2 linked regions of the Psychroserpens ponticola genome follow. The protein of the gene in region 1 interacts with the protein of each later gene in a pairwise test. Links are inferred from orthologs where the notes say so. Each region holds a gene or a part of one and is shown on either strand. Other genes may lie near its edges.

Evidence for each region.
Region 2: the proteins of rpe (region 1) and eno interact in binary tests that used the Escherichia coli proteins (3 or more experiments, as listed by UniProt). The link is inferred for Psychroserpens ponticola from one-to-one orthologs.

The regions. Positions count from the first base shown.
Region 1 is NZ_CP116221.1:3,088,233-3,098,448, forward strand. The notes cover bases 7,071-10,042. They hold rpe (ribulose-phosphate 3-epimerase), read left to right. Parts: upstream 7,071-8,211; coding sequence 8,212-8,874; downstream 8,875-10,042. Other genes in these bases: MUN68_RS13720 (hypothetical protein), read left to right, coding at 7,071-7,122; MUN68_RS13725 (sigma-70 family RNA polymerase sigma factor), read left to right, coding at 7,213-8,076; MUN68_RS13735 (GumC family protein), read right to left, coding at 8,871-10,042. Outside these bases: MUN68_RS13700 (T9SS type A sorting domain-containing protein), read left to right, coding at 1-3,038; rpsO (30S ribosomal protein S15), read left to right, coding at 3,174-3,443; MUN68_RS13710 (polyribonucleotide nucleotidyltransferase), read left to right, coding at 3,639-5,891; MUN68_RS13715 (hypothetical protein), read left to right, coding at 6,202-6,486; more of MUN68_RS13720, read left to right, coding at 6,748-7,070; more of MUN68_RS13735, read right to left, coding at 10,043-10,216. UniProt on the Escherichia coli protein: Catalyzes the reversible epimerization of D-ribulose 5-phosphate to D-xylulose 5-phosphate.
Region 2 is NZ_CP116221.1:573,939-580,361, forward strand. Bases 1-2,938 are described here. They hold eno (phosphopyruvate hydratase), read left to right. Parts: upstream 1-792; coding sequence 793-2,085; downstream 2,086-2,938. Other genes in these bases: carA (glutamine-hydrolyzing carbamoyl-phosphate synthase small subunit), read left to right, coding at 1-637; MUN68_RS02520 (T9SS type A sorting domain-containing protein), read left to right, coding at 2,139-2,938. In the rest of the region: more of MUN68_RS02520, read left to right, coding at 2,939-2,948; MUN68_RS02525 (DUF481 domain-containing protein), read right to left, coding at 2,953-3,705; MUN68_RS02530 (citrate synthase), read left to right, coding at 3,919-5,205; MUN68_RS02535 (dimethylarginine dimethylaminohydrolase family protein), read left to right, coding at 5,272-6,183. UniProt on the Escherichia coli protein: Catalyzes the reversible conversion of 2-phosphoglycerate (2-PG) into phosphoenolpyruvate (PEP). It is essential for the degradation of carbohydrates via glycolysis.

The sequences.
Region 1 (10,216 bases):
ATCTCAGACAGGCCTTAAACGAATTACACAATGCTAGCAACCAAACACGTTTAATTAGTTTACAAGAATTAGAAAATAGAATTGCTTCAACAACCCAAGAGAATCACCTAGATGTTGCTATTCTAAATTCTACTTTTCAAATACTAAACTATAATTTTGAAAACCCAAATAGTGGTGGTCTATTATTAAATGAAACCACTCAAAAATTCAATCAGATTACAAATACACCACCTTTTTATTCCATGCAAACAAGCATTGTAGCACCTACTAAATCCATTGTAAAAGGGCATAATGCAGAGTTCATTTTTAATGAAAATCTCTTTTTAGAAAATGGAGAAAATGATATAAAAACCTTAACTATTGATTTTGGTTCAATAACAAAAACTATCATTTCAAATGGAGATTTCTTAGCTCAAAATGTTATCATACCTTATAACTCGAGTGGCACTAAAGAATTGAATTGTCAAATTACATTTAATGACAATACGACACTAATCACTAATGGAAGTTTCTATTTCCACTACATTCCAAATACACCATCAGTAAATAGTTTAAACGGACTTTGTACTGCTAGTAATACAAGAACGAAAGACGATTATGTAATTGCTGAAGAAACATTCAAAGGTTATAAAACAAATGATCCAACAATATTTCCTCGAATTGACTATCGTATTTTTTATGCAGATGAATCTTTTCATTCAGATTTAAACATGTATAAACCTGTCATAATAATCGATGGTTTTGACCCAGGAGATAAAAGAAAAATCCAAGATTGTGATTGTGAAGAAGATCCTAAATGCGCAGCAGCAAATTTATCTAATGGTGTATTTGACCCTAATAAACATAAATCTATGGTAGATTTTCAAGCTTATGATGATGAAAATAATGAAAATGCAAATATTTTGACAAAACTTAGAACTCTTGGCTACGACGTCATCCTAGTTAATCAACCAACATATGAAACAACCAATTTAGATAATAATCAACAAGTTACAATAGATGGTGGTGCCTACTACATCGAAAGTAATGCTCTTGCATTAGTGGCATTAATCAAGAAAATAAAGCTAAAACTTGCTGAAGTGAATAGCGATGAAGAAATCGCTATTGTTGGTCCAAGTATGGGTGGACAAATATCGAGATATGCATTATCATATATGGAAAAAAAATATGCTGACACAAATGATGAAGATTGGAATCACAATACGGGTTTATGGGTAAGTGTCGATAGTCCACATCTAGGTGCAAACATTCCTGTTGGTGATCAAGCCCTCATATATTTAGCGAGCTCCATTGGCGATAGTGATTCGGCTAATGACTTTTACATGAATCAATTAGGAAGTGTCGCTGCCAAACAACAATTAATTGAATTCCATAGAAATGTACCAAGTCTTCACTCCATAAACGAAAATAATCTTAATGGTAAAGTAGCATCACAAGGATATTCTAATGATGATGGTTCACTATTTTATAGAACATATTATAATAATTTAGAAGATAATGGCTTACCAAATTCACATGGTTATCCTCAAAACTTACGTAAAATAGCACTAATAAATGGTTCTTTGAAAGGAAAAACAATAGGCTACAATAGTGAAAAAGTACTTAATATTAGAGGATTCCAAAGGGTAGATATTGATTTGCCATGGCCTTTTGGCTCAATTAACTTTAAGGTGCATATAGCGAGTCTAGAAAGTCACTTCATGCCTTCTTTTGGCTCTGGTTACAAAAGAGTTGCTAGATTTAAAGCAGGTTTTAGGGATTTCAAACTTAAATCTCCTAATATTAATTCAAGAGATAATATGGATATTGTACCAGGTGGATATTTCAATGCGCAAAATGATATCGCAACGTCAATACTAGGAACATCACCAATTGATGGTGCAGGAGGAAGCTTTTGGGAATTCCCAGGAGACAATATTATATACTGGTTATCTAGCTCTTTAGGAGACAGTGAATTTGAACTACGTGATTTCAGACCTAATCACTCTTTTATTCCTTCATTTTCAGCTATAGCACATAAAAATCCAGATCAAAGCTGGTTGAATTCGCTAGATTATAATTTAATTTGTAGTGATGAGACTTATTTTGATAGTTATTTTGGCCATGATGAAAATACGCAACATACAAGCTTCACAAAAGAAAGTGCACAATGGCTATTTGAAGAATTAGCAGGCAATGAACAAACGCCATACTATCCTTTAGATAATACCGATTTACATGGAGATAGTGCCTTTTGCTTAGATGAAGTAAGAACATTTTATTTTGGAACTTGTAAATTACCTTCACAACCAACCTGGTTTGCTTCTCTCAATCTTGAAATATTAGAAATAGACAACAATAATCAGAGTATTACTGTAAAAGCATTAAGTAATGGTAATGGACATATTATTGCAACCATAGAAGATGGGAGAAGCTTTAGTAAAAACATCTTTATTGGAGTACCTGATGTCCTTTCCGTAGAAAAAATTAATAAAATCAAAACTGGACTTTCAGACCCAATAGCTACATTTAACAGTTGTGATGATATAGCCATCAAACTTAATATGCAACCTTCAAACAATGAAGTCTCTGAAGTTGAGTGGCAACAAGTTTCCACAAATTTTACTTGGTCTGTATCTAATAATGAGTTTGCAATTATTAGTCCTCAATGTAATGGCAAAATACAATTTAAAGTAAGAATGAGAAACAATTGCGGATGGTCACGTTGGAAAACAATAAATTTCGACATAAAGCATTGCACTAAAAAATGCAACAAAATAGATGCAGAAGGTAGTATTACTAGCAATAATTTTGTTATCTATCCTGTTCCAGCTGACACCGTTTTAAATGTAAAATTAGCAAACCAATCAGCAGGCCTATTACAATACGGCGAAGGACTAGTTATAAAACTATTCACAAGTTCTGGTTGGATGGTGTATGAGGCAAATGCAATAGCAACTTTAACAACTATAAACGTTAGCAGTTTAGCTTCAGGTGTCTATACCTTGGTTCTTAATTATGAAGGAGTCATTGAAACTCATCAAATCATCATTCAGTAGAACATAAATTTACTTTTAAATATTGTATAAAAAACAGTAGTGCCAAAATATTTGTAAATCATTAAAAATTACTATATTTGCAGCTTGAAAGATTGACTTTCAACGTACATAAAAATCATTTACAATAATATTAGCATGTATTTAGACAAAAAAGAAAAAGAGAAACTCTTTAAGAAACACGGTAAAAACGCAAAAGATACTGGTTCTGCGGAAGGACAGATTGCATTATTTACACAAAGAATTGAACATTTAACTGAGCACTTAAAAAACAATCGTAAAGATTATAACACTGAGCGTTCATTAGTAATGTTAGTAGGAAAAAGAAGAAGCCTACTTGATTACTTAACTAAGAAAGATGTTTTAAGATATCGTGCAATAGTTAAAGAGTTAGGATTAAGAAAATAAAATTAAAGAGGCTTCGTGCCTCTTTTTTTATACAATAACTCTTACGAAAGAGTATAACATTCGTAAATAAGAAGCTAATTATAGTTTTTCATTGGTCAAGACATCACGTCTCACAACAACAACTACAACACAACGACCATTGTTTAACATTGTTTTGATATGTTTAAAATATTCAAAACTAGAATTAAAAAATTTATGATTCCAAAAGTATTTAGAGAGGTCATTGACCTTGGTGATGGTAGAGAAATTTCTATCGAAACCGGAAAATTAGCAAAACAAGCTCATGGTAGCGTTGTGGTGCAATCTGGAAAATGTATGTTATTATGTACTGTTGTTTCCAATTACGAACAAAAGGACGTTAATTTCCTTCCTTTAACTGTAGATTACAGAGAAAAATTTGCTGCTGCAGGACGATATCCAGGTGGTTTCTTCAAAAGAGAAGCAAGACCAAGTGATGGTGAAGTATTAACAATGCGTTTAGTAGACAGAGTTTTACGTCCGTTATTCCCAAAAGATTACCATTCTGAAACACAGGTGATGATTCAATTAATGTCTCATGACCCTGAAGTTATGCCAGATGCTATGGCAGGTTTAGCTGCTTCTGCTGCAATTCAATTATCAGATTTCCCGTTTGAATGTGCAATATCTGAGGCTAGAGTTGGTCGTATCAATGGTGAATTCATTATCAACCCAACATTTGCTCAATTAGAAGAATCTGATATCGATATGATGATTGGTGCTTCTGCTGATTCAGTAATGATGGTAGAAGGTGAAATGGATGAGATTTCTGAAGAAGAAATGGCAGATGCTATTAAATTTGCTCACGAAGCAATTAAAGTACAATGTGCTGCTCAAGTAAGATTAGCAGAAGCATTCGGAAAGAAAGACGTTCGTGAATATGAACCAGAAAGAGAAGACAAAGATTTAGAGAAGAAAGTACATGACATGGCATATGACAAAGTATATGCTATTGCAAAAGCTGGATCTTCAAAGCATGAAAGAAGTGCTGCTTTTCAACAAATAAAAGAAGATATTAAAGCGACGTTTTCTGAAGAAGAATTAGCAGATTACGGAGGTTTAGTTTCTGATTATTACCGTAAAGCTGAAAAAGCTGCCATTAGAAATTTAACCTTAGATGAAGGTTTACGTTTAGATGGTAGAAAAACTGATGAAATTAGACCAATCTGGTGTGAAGTAGATTATTTACCATCAACACATGGTTCTTCAATTTTTACTCGTGGAGAAACTCAAGCATTGGCTACAGTAACTTTAGGAACATCAAGAGATGCAAATCAAATAGATATGCCATCACAAGAAGGTGAAGAACGTTTCTATTTACATTATAACTTCCCTCCTTTTTGTACAGGAGAAGCTAGACCTATTCGTGGAACATCTCGTAGAGAAGTAGGACATGGTAACTTAGCGCAACGTGCATTAAAGGGAATGATTCCTGCAGATTGCCCTTACACTGTTAGAGTTGTATCTGAAGTATTAGAATCTAACGGTTCGTCTTCTATGGCAACTGTTTGTTCTGGGACAATGGCACTTATGGATGCTGGTGTACAAATGACAAAACCTGTTTCTGGTATTGCAATGGGATTAATTTCTGATGCAGATTCTGGAAAGTATGCTGTATTATCTGATATTTTAGGTGATGAAGATCATCTTGGTGATATGGATTTTAAAGTAACTGGTACTGCAGATGGTATTACAGCTTGTCAAATGGATATTAAAGTAAAAGGATTATCATACGAGATTTTAGTGAATGCACTTCAACAAGCTCGTAATGGTCGTTTACATATCTTAGAGAAACTGACTGATACAATTGCTACACCAAATGCAGATGTGAAAGATCATGCGCCTACAATGGTAACTAGACGAGTTCCTAACGAATTTATCGGAGCATTAATAGGTCCTGGTGGAAAAGTAATTCAGGAAATGCAAAAAGAAACTGAGACAACTATCGTAATTAACGAAGATCCTGTAACTGAAGAAGGTATTGTAGAAATTTTGGGTGTTGGTAAAACTGGTATTGATGCAGTTATGGCTAGAATAGATGCTATATTGTTTAAACCAACAGTTGGTAGCGTTTACGAAGTAAAAGTAATCAAAATGTTAGATTTTGGTGCTGTTGTTGAGTATATGGACGCTCCTGGTAATGAAGTTTTATTACACGTAAGTGAATTAGCTTGGGAACGCACAGAAAATGTGTCTGATGTTGTAAACATGGGAGACGTTTTTGATGTAAAGTATTTTGGTGTAGATTCTAGAACACGTAAAGAAAAAGTATCTCGTAAAGCAATTTTACCAAAACCTGAAGGTTATGTAGCAAGACCACCAAGAGATGATAAACGTTCTGGTGGACGCGATAACAGAGGTAGAGACAATCGCGGACGCGATAACCGTCGTGATGATCGCAAACCTAGAGAAGATAAAAAAGACGATTAATAATTAGCTTTTTAAAATATATTACCTAAGGTCTTTTTCATGTTTTTGGAAAAGACCTTTTTATTTATTGTGAAAAAAATATTTATTCTAATAATCTTATTTTAATCAGTTTATTCTTGTTCTCCAGAGGATAGTGCAAATGAAGAAGATAATCAATCCTCAATTCAATTTAGCAACTTCATCATTAAGTTTTATGATGCGCAGAATGATAATTCAAACACTGTTATTGACTCAATAAATTATGTTGTTATGAATAACAAGATAATTAGAGCTGAAGGGTTAAGATTTTCTACAAGCACCAAAAAAAGTTTTGATAACGCATACACTAACAATAGAAGATCAGAGTACAGAGACGGTATTAAATAAGAGAAAACTATTTAATTACAATGCTGTAAATGAATTAGCGGAGTATATAGAAGAGTTTATAATTAATCCTACAGAAAGTTCCTTTACAAAGTATGAATTTGAACATACAAATGAAACTTTCGCAAACATTTTACCAGATGGAATTTCTCAAATTTCAGTAGTTAATCAAATTACTCCAAACACAATAGAATTATTTAATACTAGTTTTGGCAATGGTAATAGTGAATAACTAATATTAATAACGATGACAATATTACAACTTATAATGAGTTTCAATTTTTCAATTTTAGAAAATATTTTAGTAGAGAAACCAGAGAGTTTTTCACTCAATAGTCATTAGATCTGCTTCGCTAAGATATTCTTATAAAGAATGAGATATTAAAAACAATTCTAAATAAAATCTAGTATTGAAGAGTTTTCAAACTTATTCAATCACTATATAATAGTCATCAAATTGGAAAACGCCTTAGTTTTCACTATATTACGAGTTATGATACATGAAGACAAAGAAAAATATCAAGATATTTTAAAAGACTCAGTAGATTATTTAGAGCACCATGGTTTCGAAAACATCAAAGCTGATACTGAAGGTTATGAAACTCCAAAATCATTTACAAAAAAAGGGAGTGATATAATTATTACACCAGATATTGTTGCAGATAAAAACGGTAGCAAACACTATTTTGATATAAGTCTAAAAAGTGAAAAACCAAAATTATTAAAATCTAAATGGCTATTTTTAAACGCTTTTACTGCCTTAAAATCACATCATTTCAAACTTATTACGACTAAAGGACATTACAAATTCACAAATGAAATGCTTGATGACATTAATTTACACAACAAAAGTTTAATCAAAATATAAATTAATTCAATATACTTGTAACATTTTTAACGCTTGTTACGTATAACTATATAGTAAAATACATTTACCCAAATTAAAGAAGACATTTAGATGAGACAGCTAAAAATCACAAAACAGGTTACCAATAGAGAAACGGCCTCCTTAGACAAGTATTTACAAGAGATTGGAAAGGTTGATTTAATTACAGCAGATGAAGAGGTAGAATTAGCTCAAAGAATCAAAGCAGGTGATCAAATAGCTTTAGAAAAATTAACTAAAGCAAACTTACGTTTTGTTGTTTCTGTAGCAAAACAATATCAGAATCAAGGTTTAACTTTGCCAGATCTAATTAATGAAGGAAACTTAGGTTTAATTAAAGCTGCACAACGATTTGATGAAACACGTGGATTTAAATTCATATCTTACGCTGTTTGGTGGATACGTCAATCAATATTACAAGCATTAGCTGAACAATCTCGTATTGTTCGCTTACCTTTAAACAAAATTGGTTCTATTAATAAAATAAATAAAACATTTGCTTTTTTAGAGCAAAGTCATGAACGTCCACCAAGTGCTGAAGAAATTGCAAAAGAGTTAGATATGACTATAAATGATGTCAAAGAGTCATTAAAAAACTCTGGTCGTCATGTCTCAATGGATGCTCCTTTAGTTCAAGGTGAGGATTCAAACCTTTATGATGTATTACGAAGTAGTGAATCACCAAATCCAGATAGAGATTTATTACATGAATCTTTACGAACCGAAATTGAAAGAGCCTTAGAAACTCTAACACCTCGAGAAGCTGATGTAATACGACTATATTTTGGCCTTGGAAATCAACACCCAATGACATTAGAAGAAATAGGTGAAACATTTGATTTGACACGAGAACGTGTACGTCAAATTAAAGAAAAAGCGATTAGAAGATTAAAACACACGTCCAGAAGTAAAATATTAAAAACATATTTAGGTTAGTAATTATATTTTTTCACGACCTAATAACAGTAACAAACAGTTACAAAATAACTGTTCGTTTTTTGATTGATGAAAGAACCCACGGCTGATTACCGTGGGTTTGTTTTTTTGTACTATTTTTGCAAAAAACAACTTATGTCTTCAAAACTTATAGCACCTTCAATTTTAGCAGCCGATTTTGCTAATTTACAACGCGATATTGAAATGATAAACGACAGTGAAGCAGATTGGTTTCACATTGATATTATGGATGGTGTATTTGTACCCAATATTTCTTTTGGAATGCCAGTTTTAAAAGCAATTACCACACATACAATAAAACCAGTAGATGTACATTTAATGATTGTAGATCCAGATAGATATATCAAAACATTTGCCAATCTTGGAGCAGATAATCTTACAGTACATTATGAAGCATGTCCTCATCTTCATAGAACTATACAAGCAATTAAAGCTGAAGGTATGAAAGCTGGTGTTGCATTAAATCCACATACTCCTATTGCGTTATTAGAAGATATAATCCAAAATATAGATTTGATATGTTTAATGAGTGTAAACCCAGGATTTGGCGGTCAGAGTTTTATTGAAAACACATATTCAAAAGTTAATCAATTAAAAAAAATGATTAACAAAAATGGAGCTACAACCAAAATTGAAATTGATGGAGGTGTCACTAATAAAAATGCAAAGCAGCTTATTGAAGCAGGTGCAGACATATTAGTTGCAGGTAGCTATGTTTTTAAAAGTAAAAACCAAACAGAAACAATTAAAGATTTAAAAGCTTTAGCAAACAGTTAAGTTTGCTCTTTACTACCATAGCCATAGCCATAGCCATAGTTATAGCCATAACCATAAGATTTACTAGCTCCTACACCATTAATTACAAACGCCATATTATTTAATTTACCCGTTTTGAATAAATCATCAGAGAACGTTAAAATCTTTTTATCAGTAAAATTAGCTCTTGCAATATAAACGGTTACATCTGCAAATTTAGAGATAAGCATTGTATCAGTAACTAGAATAGTTGGAGCTGTATCTACAATAACATAATCATATATTTTTTTGGCTTGATTTATTAAATCTTCATATCTCCAATTGGTTAATAAACTGGTTGGATTCGGAGGGATATTTCCTGAAAGTAAGATATCATGATTTGGATGATTATCAAATCCTTTCACAAGGTTTGATTGCCAATCAATAGATTTATCATTCAAATAATCAGACAATCCTACTGTATTTTTATCAAATTTTGTGTGGGTATGAATTTGAGGATTACGTAAATCTGCTCCTATTAATAACACTTTTTTATTCATACTAGAAAGTGCTAAAGATAAATTGATACTAATAAAAGTCTTCCCTTCACCCTTAATAGTTGAGGTACAATAAATTACTTTCCCATCATCACTATCGGTTAATGGAATTAAATAATTAACATTAGAACTTAAAATTCTGAAAGATTCGGCTAATACAGATCTATCATTAGGATCTTCAAAAAGCGTTTTTTCTTTTTTATTTATATCTGGTATCTCTGCTATAATTGGTATTTTATTATTCAATTTTACAATATCATCCTTTTCATGGATTTTAGTATCAAACATGAAAATTATAAATAGGACTCCAAATGGCACTAGAAAACCGCCTAAAATTGATGCAGCATAAATAACATTTGGTTTTGGCGTTTTAGGCGCAGATGATGACAATGCAAAATCAACCACTTTAATTGAAGGCTCTGTAATTGCTAAATTAATAGCTGCTTCTTCACGCTTTTGTAATAATAAAAGATATAAACTTTCTTTAATTGTTTGTTGACGCTCAATAGCTCTCAACAGTTTCTCCTTTTTAGGGATTTGTGCAACCGTACCCGACAACTCTCTATTTCTACTTCTTAATTGTGATTGCGACAACTCTAATTGCTTGTAGTAGGATTCAAGAGATTTTGTAATATTAGATGTTAAATCTTTTATTCTAGCTTTTGTTAATTGAACTGTAGGATTATTTATACCTCCACCTCCACTACTAATAAGTTTATCCTTATCAAGTACGGCCTGATTATATTCTCCAATTAATGAATTAACATTTCTGTTTTGGAGTCCAACATCTTCAGGTATGAGTTTTCCTTCTTCGTCTGTAACTATTG
Region 2 (6,423 bases), 2.5 Mb from region 1 along the record:
GGAAGGCCTAGAATTAGCGTCGCAAGTTTCAACTAAAGAACCTTATTATTTTGGAGATGAAAATGCAACGCATAAAATTGCTGCACTAGATATCGGAATTAAAAAGAACATCCTTCGTAACCTTGCTAAGCGAGATGCGTATATTAAAGTGTTTCCTTATAATTCAAAGTTTGAAGATTTAGAAGCGTTTAAACCAGATGGTTATTTCTTATCTAATGGGCCTGGAGATCCAGAACCTTTAGTAGAAGCTCAAACAGTAGCTAAAGAAATTATTAAACGAGATTTACCGTTATTTGGAATTTGCTTAGGACATCAAGTAATAGCTTTGGCTAACGGAATTTCAACCTATAAAATGCACAATGGTCATAGAGGAATCAATCATCCTGTGAAGAATTTAGTAACGACAAAAGGTGAAATTACTTCTCAAAATCATGGTTTCGCAATCAATAGAGAAGAAACTGAGGCAAATCCAAATATTGAAATCACTCATGTACATTTAAATGATCATACTGTGGCAGGAATTAAATTGAAACATAAAAATTGCTTTTCAGTACAATATCACCCAGAAGCAAGTCCTGGACCAAACGATTCGACCTATTTGTTTGATGAGTTTATTCAGAATATTAAAAATAATTAATATTAAAAAGGCAACGAAACTATAAATTTGTTGCTTTTTTTATTTTACGAAAACATTATAGTTGAGATATAATGTAATTCTGAAGAGTCAAATCAGTTTTAGGTCAACTATTTCGTAAATTTGTAATACATTCTAAACATAAAAATCAAAAGAAAATGAGCATTATAATTAATATTCATGCAAGACAAATTTTAGATTCAAGAGGAAATCCAACCGTTGAAGTTGATGTAATTACTGAAAATGGAGTTATGGGAAGAGCAGCTGTGCCTTCTGGAGCTTCTACTGGAGAACATGAAGCAGTTGAGCTTCGAGATGGTGGAGATGCATATATGGGAAAAGGTGTTACTAAAGCTGTACATAATGTAAATTCAATCATCTCTCAAGAATTATTAGGAGAGTCAGTATTTGATCAAAATAGAATCGATCAGTTAATGATTGATTTAGACGGAACAGCTAACAAGTCAAAATTGGGAGCTAACGCTATTTTAGGTGTGTCTTTGGCTGCTGCAAAAGCTGCTGCTAGCGAATTAGGAATGCCATTATATAGATATGTTGGAGGCGTTTCCGCAAATACATTGCCAGTACCAATGATGAATATCATTAATGGTGGTTCTCATAGTGATGCACCAATTGCATTTCAAGAATTCATGGTAATGCCTGTAAAAGCGAAAAATTTCACACACGCTATGCAAATGGGAACTGAAATTTTCCATAACCTTAAAAAAGTATTACACGATAGAGGTTTAAGTACAGCTGTTGGTGATGAAGGTGGTTTTGCACCAAACCTAGAAGGAGGAACTGAAGATGCTTTAGAAACGATTGCTAAAGCGGTTGCAAATGCTGGTTACAAATTAGGTGATGATGTGATGATTGCTTTAGATTGTGCTGCTGCAGAGTTCTATAAAGATGGTAAATATGATTACACACTTTTTGAAGGTGATTCTGGAGTTGTAAGAACTAGCAAAGAACAAGCCGATTATTTAGCTGAACTTTCTGAAAAGTATCCTATTCTATCTATTGAAGATGGTATGGATGAAAACGATTGGGATGGTTGGAAATATTTAACTGAAAAAATTGGAGATAAAGTACAATTAGTAGGTGATGATTTATTCGTTACTAATGTAGAGCGTTTATCACGTGGCATTGAAAATGGCATCGCAAATTCTATTTTAATTAAAGTGAATCAAATTGGAACGTTGACTGAAACAATTTCAGCAGTAAACATGGCACATAATGCTGGTTATACATCAGTAATGTCACATCGTTCTGGTGAAACGGAAGATAATACCATTGCAGATTTAGCAGTTGCTTTAAATACTGGACAAATTAAAACAGGTTCTGCTTCTCGTAGTGATCGTATGGCAAAATACAATCAGTTATTACGTATTGAAGAAGAACTACAAGACGTGGCTTACTTTCCTAAAATGAATGCGTTTAAAGTGAAGTAAGAATTTTTCAAATAGAGATTATAAAACCTATCCGTTGATTCGTGTAGGTTTTTTTGTTTTTAGACGCAACCTTTTGTATATTAATACATCTTATTGAAAAACCAGCTGTTAATATTGATGATCAATTAGACTTTTTGGCAACCATAAATCCTATTGGTAGTGATGAAACACCAGATGATAATGAGTTTAGCTTCGAACAAGAAGTTATTGGTTCTTATGATCCTAACGATATTACTTGTTTAGAAGGTGATATTGTTTCGCCAGATAAAATAGGAGACTACCTGCATTACACTATCAATTTTGAAAATACAGGTACAGCTGCTGCAACCTTTGTAGTTGTTAAAGATGATATTGATGAGACTAAGTTTGATATGAATACGTTGCGAGTTATGCACGCTTCTCATGAAATGATGACAAGAATAACTGATAATCGTATTGAGTTTGTTTTTGATAATATTAACCTAGAACCTGAAGGAAGAGGAAATGTCGTATTTAAAATTAAAACTTTGAATTCGTTATCTATTGGTGATTCAGTTTCAAATAAAGCAGATATTTATTTCGATTATAACTATCCTATTGAAACCAACATTGCAACCACAACTTTTGATGCCTTATCAGTTGATGAATTTGGACTAAAGAATTCTGTTTCTGTGTATCCAAATCCAACAAATGGACAACTTTTTATCAATTCAACTTATAAAATTGATGATATAATTCTATATGATATTCAGGGACGAAAGGTTGAAGGTTTTAATGTCTCTGAAACAAATATGCTCAATATATCAAGCGTTTCTAAAGGAGTCTACTTCCTAGAAATTACTTCGGTTAAAGGAAAGTCCACTAAAAAAATAATTAAAGACTGATAGTTTAGAACGTGTATAGCAAGCCATTAGTCAATTCATATTGAGTCTTCGGAATCGAAGAACTCACAGGAAATGCATCAAAGAAATAATTAAATGTAGTTTTAAAAGCTAAGTCATCAAAGATTTTAAGTAGTACAGAGGTATTACTTGATAATCTATGATCTTTTAAAGCATCAATTTTAGGCTGAAAGTAGCTCGTGCTAATGATGCTTAATGTTTCCGTAGGATATAAACTAAACGATAGATAGATACTTCCTCTAATATCTTCTTGAAGTCGATCTGTTATTTCATCTGAAGCTTTTTCATGTTCATACATTATTAATGTGCCCAAGTAAAACTTATACTTGTCGTTTTCGCTTAGTTTAAAACGTGGACCAGTTCCTAATAAAAACCGTAGATCTATATTAGAAACCGCATCGTACTGAGCTTGGGTAAAGACTTCCCATTTTATGCTCTTTGTGAGTTTTCTGTTGTATCTTAAATGTTGTGTGCCTCTATTAACTAAAGAATTGCCTTCAATTTTTTGGAGATTGATATCATTAACAAACAACCATAAATTACTTGAATCTTTATACTGAATGTGTGCTTTATTCTCAATTTTGAAAATATCATTGGTATTCTTAATCAAGGATAAATTTAAACTTGTAGCTCCAGTCCATTTTGTCGAATCTGTAGGTTTTCGAAGGGTTTCTACATTTATAACTTGAGCATTAGCAATAGACGTTATAAAAAATAATACAAATAAAAAGCGTAACATATGAATCGTATTTAGAAACAAAAATACCATTTAACTCCTAAAAATCAAGAAGTCAATTTGTAAAACATAATTTTGACCATCGCTAGTATACTTTTATTTTGCTATCTGTTTTATGAATATCATAATTGTTAAAACCATTATAAATAGACTTTATAAATCCTTAGATATTTTGTAATTTTACAAGACTTAAATTAATATATAAAACATCAACAAATGTCAGATAAAGCTACATTAGAAATTAATGGTAAAAAATATGAATTTCCTATAGTTGTAGGTACAGAAAATGAAGTTGCGATAGATGTAAAAACTTTAAGAGGTGCTACTGGAGGAGTTATTACTATTGATCCTGGATATAAAAATACAGGAAGTTGTGAAAGTGCTATTACTTTTTTAGATGGAGAAAAAGGAATCTTAAGATATAGAGGATACTCTATCGAGGAATTAGCTGAAAAAGCAGATTTTCTAGAAGTAGCCTATTTGTTAATCTTTGGTGAGTTGCCAACTCAAGATGAATTGGATCAATTTCATTCAGATATCAAAAAACACGCTGTTGTTGATGATGATATCAAGAAAATATTAGATGCATTTCCTAAATCGGCACATCCAATGGGTGTTTTAGCATCACTCACTAGTGCGCTAACGGCATTTAATCCAACGTCAGTAGATGTGAATTCTGAAGAAGAAATGTACAATGCTATCGTTAGAATTCTAGGAAAATTTCCAATTCTTGTAGCATGGACAATGCGTAAAAAACATGGAATGCCATTAGACTATGGAAGTTCATCTTTAGGATATGTAGAGAATATTTTACAAATGATGTTTAAACGTCCAGATCAAGATTATGAGCAAAACCCAATTTTAGTAAATGCTTTAGATAAATTATTAATTCTTCATGCAGATCACGAGCAAAACTGTTCAACATCTACTGTAAGAATTACAGGGTCATCACATGCTGGATTATTTGTTTCATTATCTGCTGGAATCTCTGCACTTTGGGGACCATTGCATGGTGGAGCAAATCAAGCAGTTTTAGAAATGCTTGAAGCTATTAAAGAAGATGGAGGTGATACGAAGAAATATATGGCGAAAGCTAAAGATAAAGAGGATCCTTTCCGTTTAATGGGCTTCGGACATAGAGTCTATAAAAACTTTGATCCAAGAGCTAAGATAATTAAAGTTGCTGCTGATGAAGTATTATCAGACTTAGGAGTAGAAGACCCTATTCTTGATATTGCTAAAGGTTTAGAAAAAGAAGCTTTAGAAGATCAATATTTCGTGGATAGAAAGTTATATCCAAACGTAGATTTCTACTCAGGAATCATTTATAGAGGCATGGGAATACCTACGGAAATGTTTACAGTAATGTTCGCTTTAGGACGCTTGCCTGGTTGGATTTCACAATGGAGAGAAATGCGTATGCGTAAAGAACCAATTGGTCGTCCACGTCAGTTATATACAGGTGAAACGTACAGACCATTTAAAGACATTTCAAATAGATAAGTCTTTTAATATAAAGATTAATAAGCTTCATAAGTAATTATGGAGCTTTTTTTATATTTGTAATATATGAAACTACACATACAAAACGAAACGTCTCGTCTTAGAGCCGTTATATTAGGTACAGCCGAAAGTAATGGTCCAACACCTAAAATTGAAGATGCTTACGACCCAAAATCAGTGCAACATATCAAAGCTGGAACATATCCAAAAGAAGCTGATATGATTAAAGAAATGGAAGCAGTTGCTGATGTTTTAAAAAAGTATGATGTAAAAGTATATCGACCAGAAATCATCAAAGATTACAATCAAATTTTTGCTAGAGACATTTCGTTTGTAATAGAAGATAAAATTATTATCGCTAATATTTTACCAGATCGTGAGCGAGAAGTAGAAGCAACCAAATATATTTGGCAAGATGTACCAAAAGAAAACCGTATTGTGTTGCCTGAAGAATGTCATGTTGAAGGTGGTGATGTAATGCCATGGAATGATTATGTTTTTATTGGTACGTATTCTGGTGACGATTATGCCGATTATATTACTGCTCGTACTAATATGGACGCTGTGATTGCCTTACAAGAGTTGTTTCCTCATAAAACAGTGAAATCCTTTGAGTTGCGTAAATCAAATACAGAACCGAAAGACAATGCTTTGCATTTAGATTGCTGTTTTCAACCTATCGGAAAAGATAAAGCCATTATTCATAAAAATGGATTTTTAGTTGAAAGTGAATACCAATGGTTAGTTGATTTCTTCGGAAAAGAAAATGTTTTTGAAATCACCAAAGATGAAATGTACAATATGAATAGTAATATCTTTTCAATATCTGAAGAGGTGATTATTTCTGAACGCAATTTTACGCGATTAAATTCGTGGCTTCGTGACAACGGATTTACAGTTGAAGAAGTTCCTTATGCTGAAATAGCAAAACAAGAAGGTTTATTGCGTTGTAGTACGATGCCTTTGATAAGGGATTAGGGAAAGATGTTATAATATTAATGCGTAATGTTTATCAAATATGACTAAGAACAATAGTTAATCTAATTTAGAAAATAATTGTAGTAATGTCAATAGGTAGTTCTACGTATAGAAATTATATTAGTCAACTACAAAGTCTGGCCAACGTTTCATATAAGTAACAAATTTATCGCTTAAGCCTTCCTTAGCTGTTGTTGCTAGTAAGAAATTTTATTTAGAAATCATGTAAAAATAGTTGTA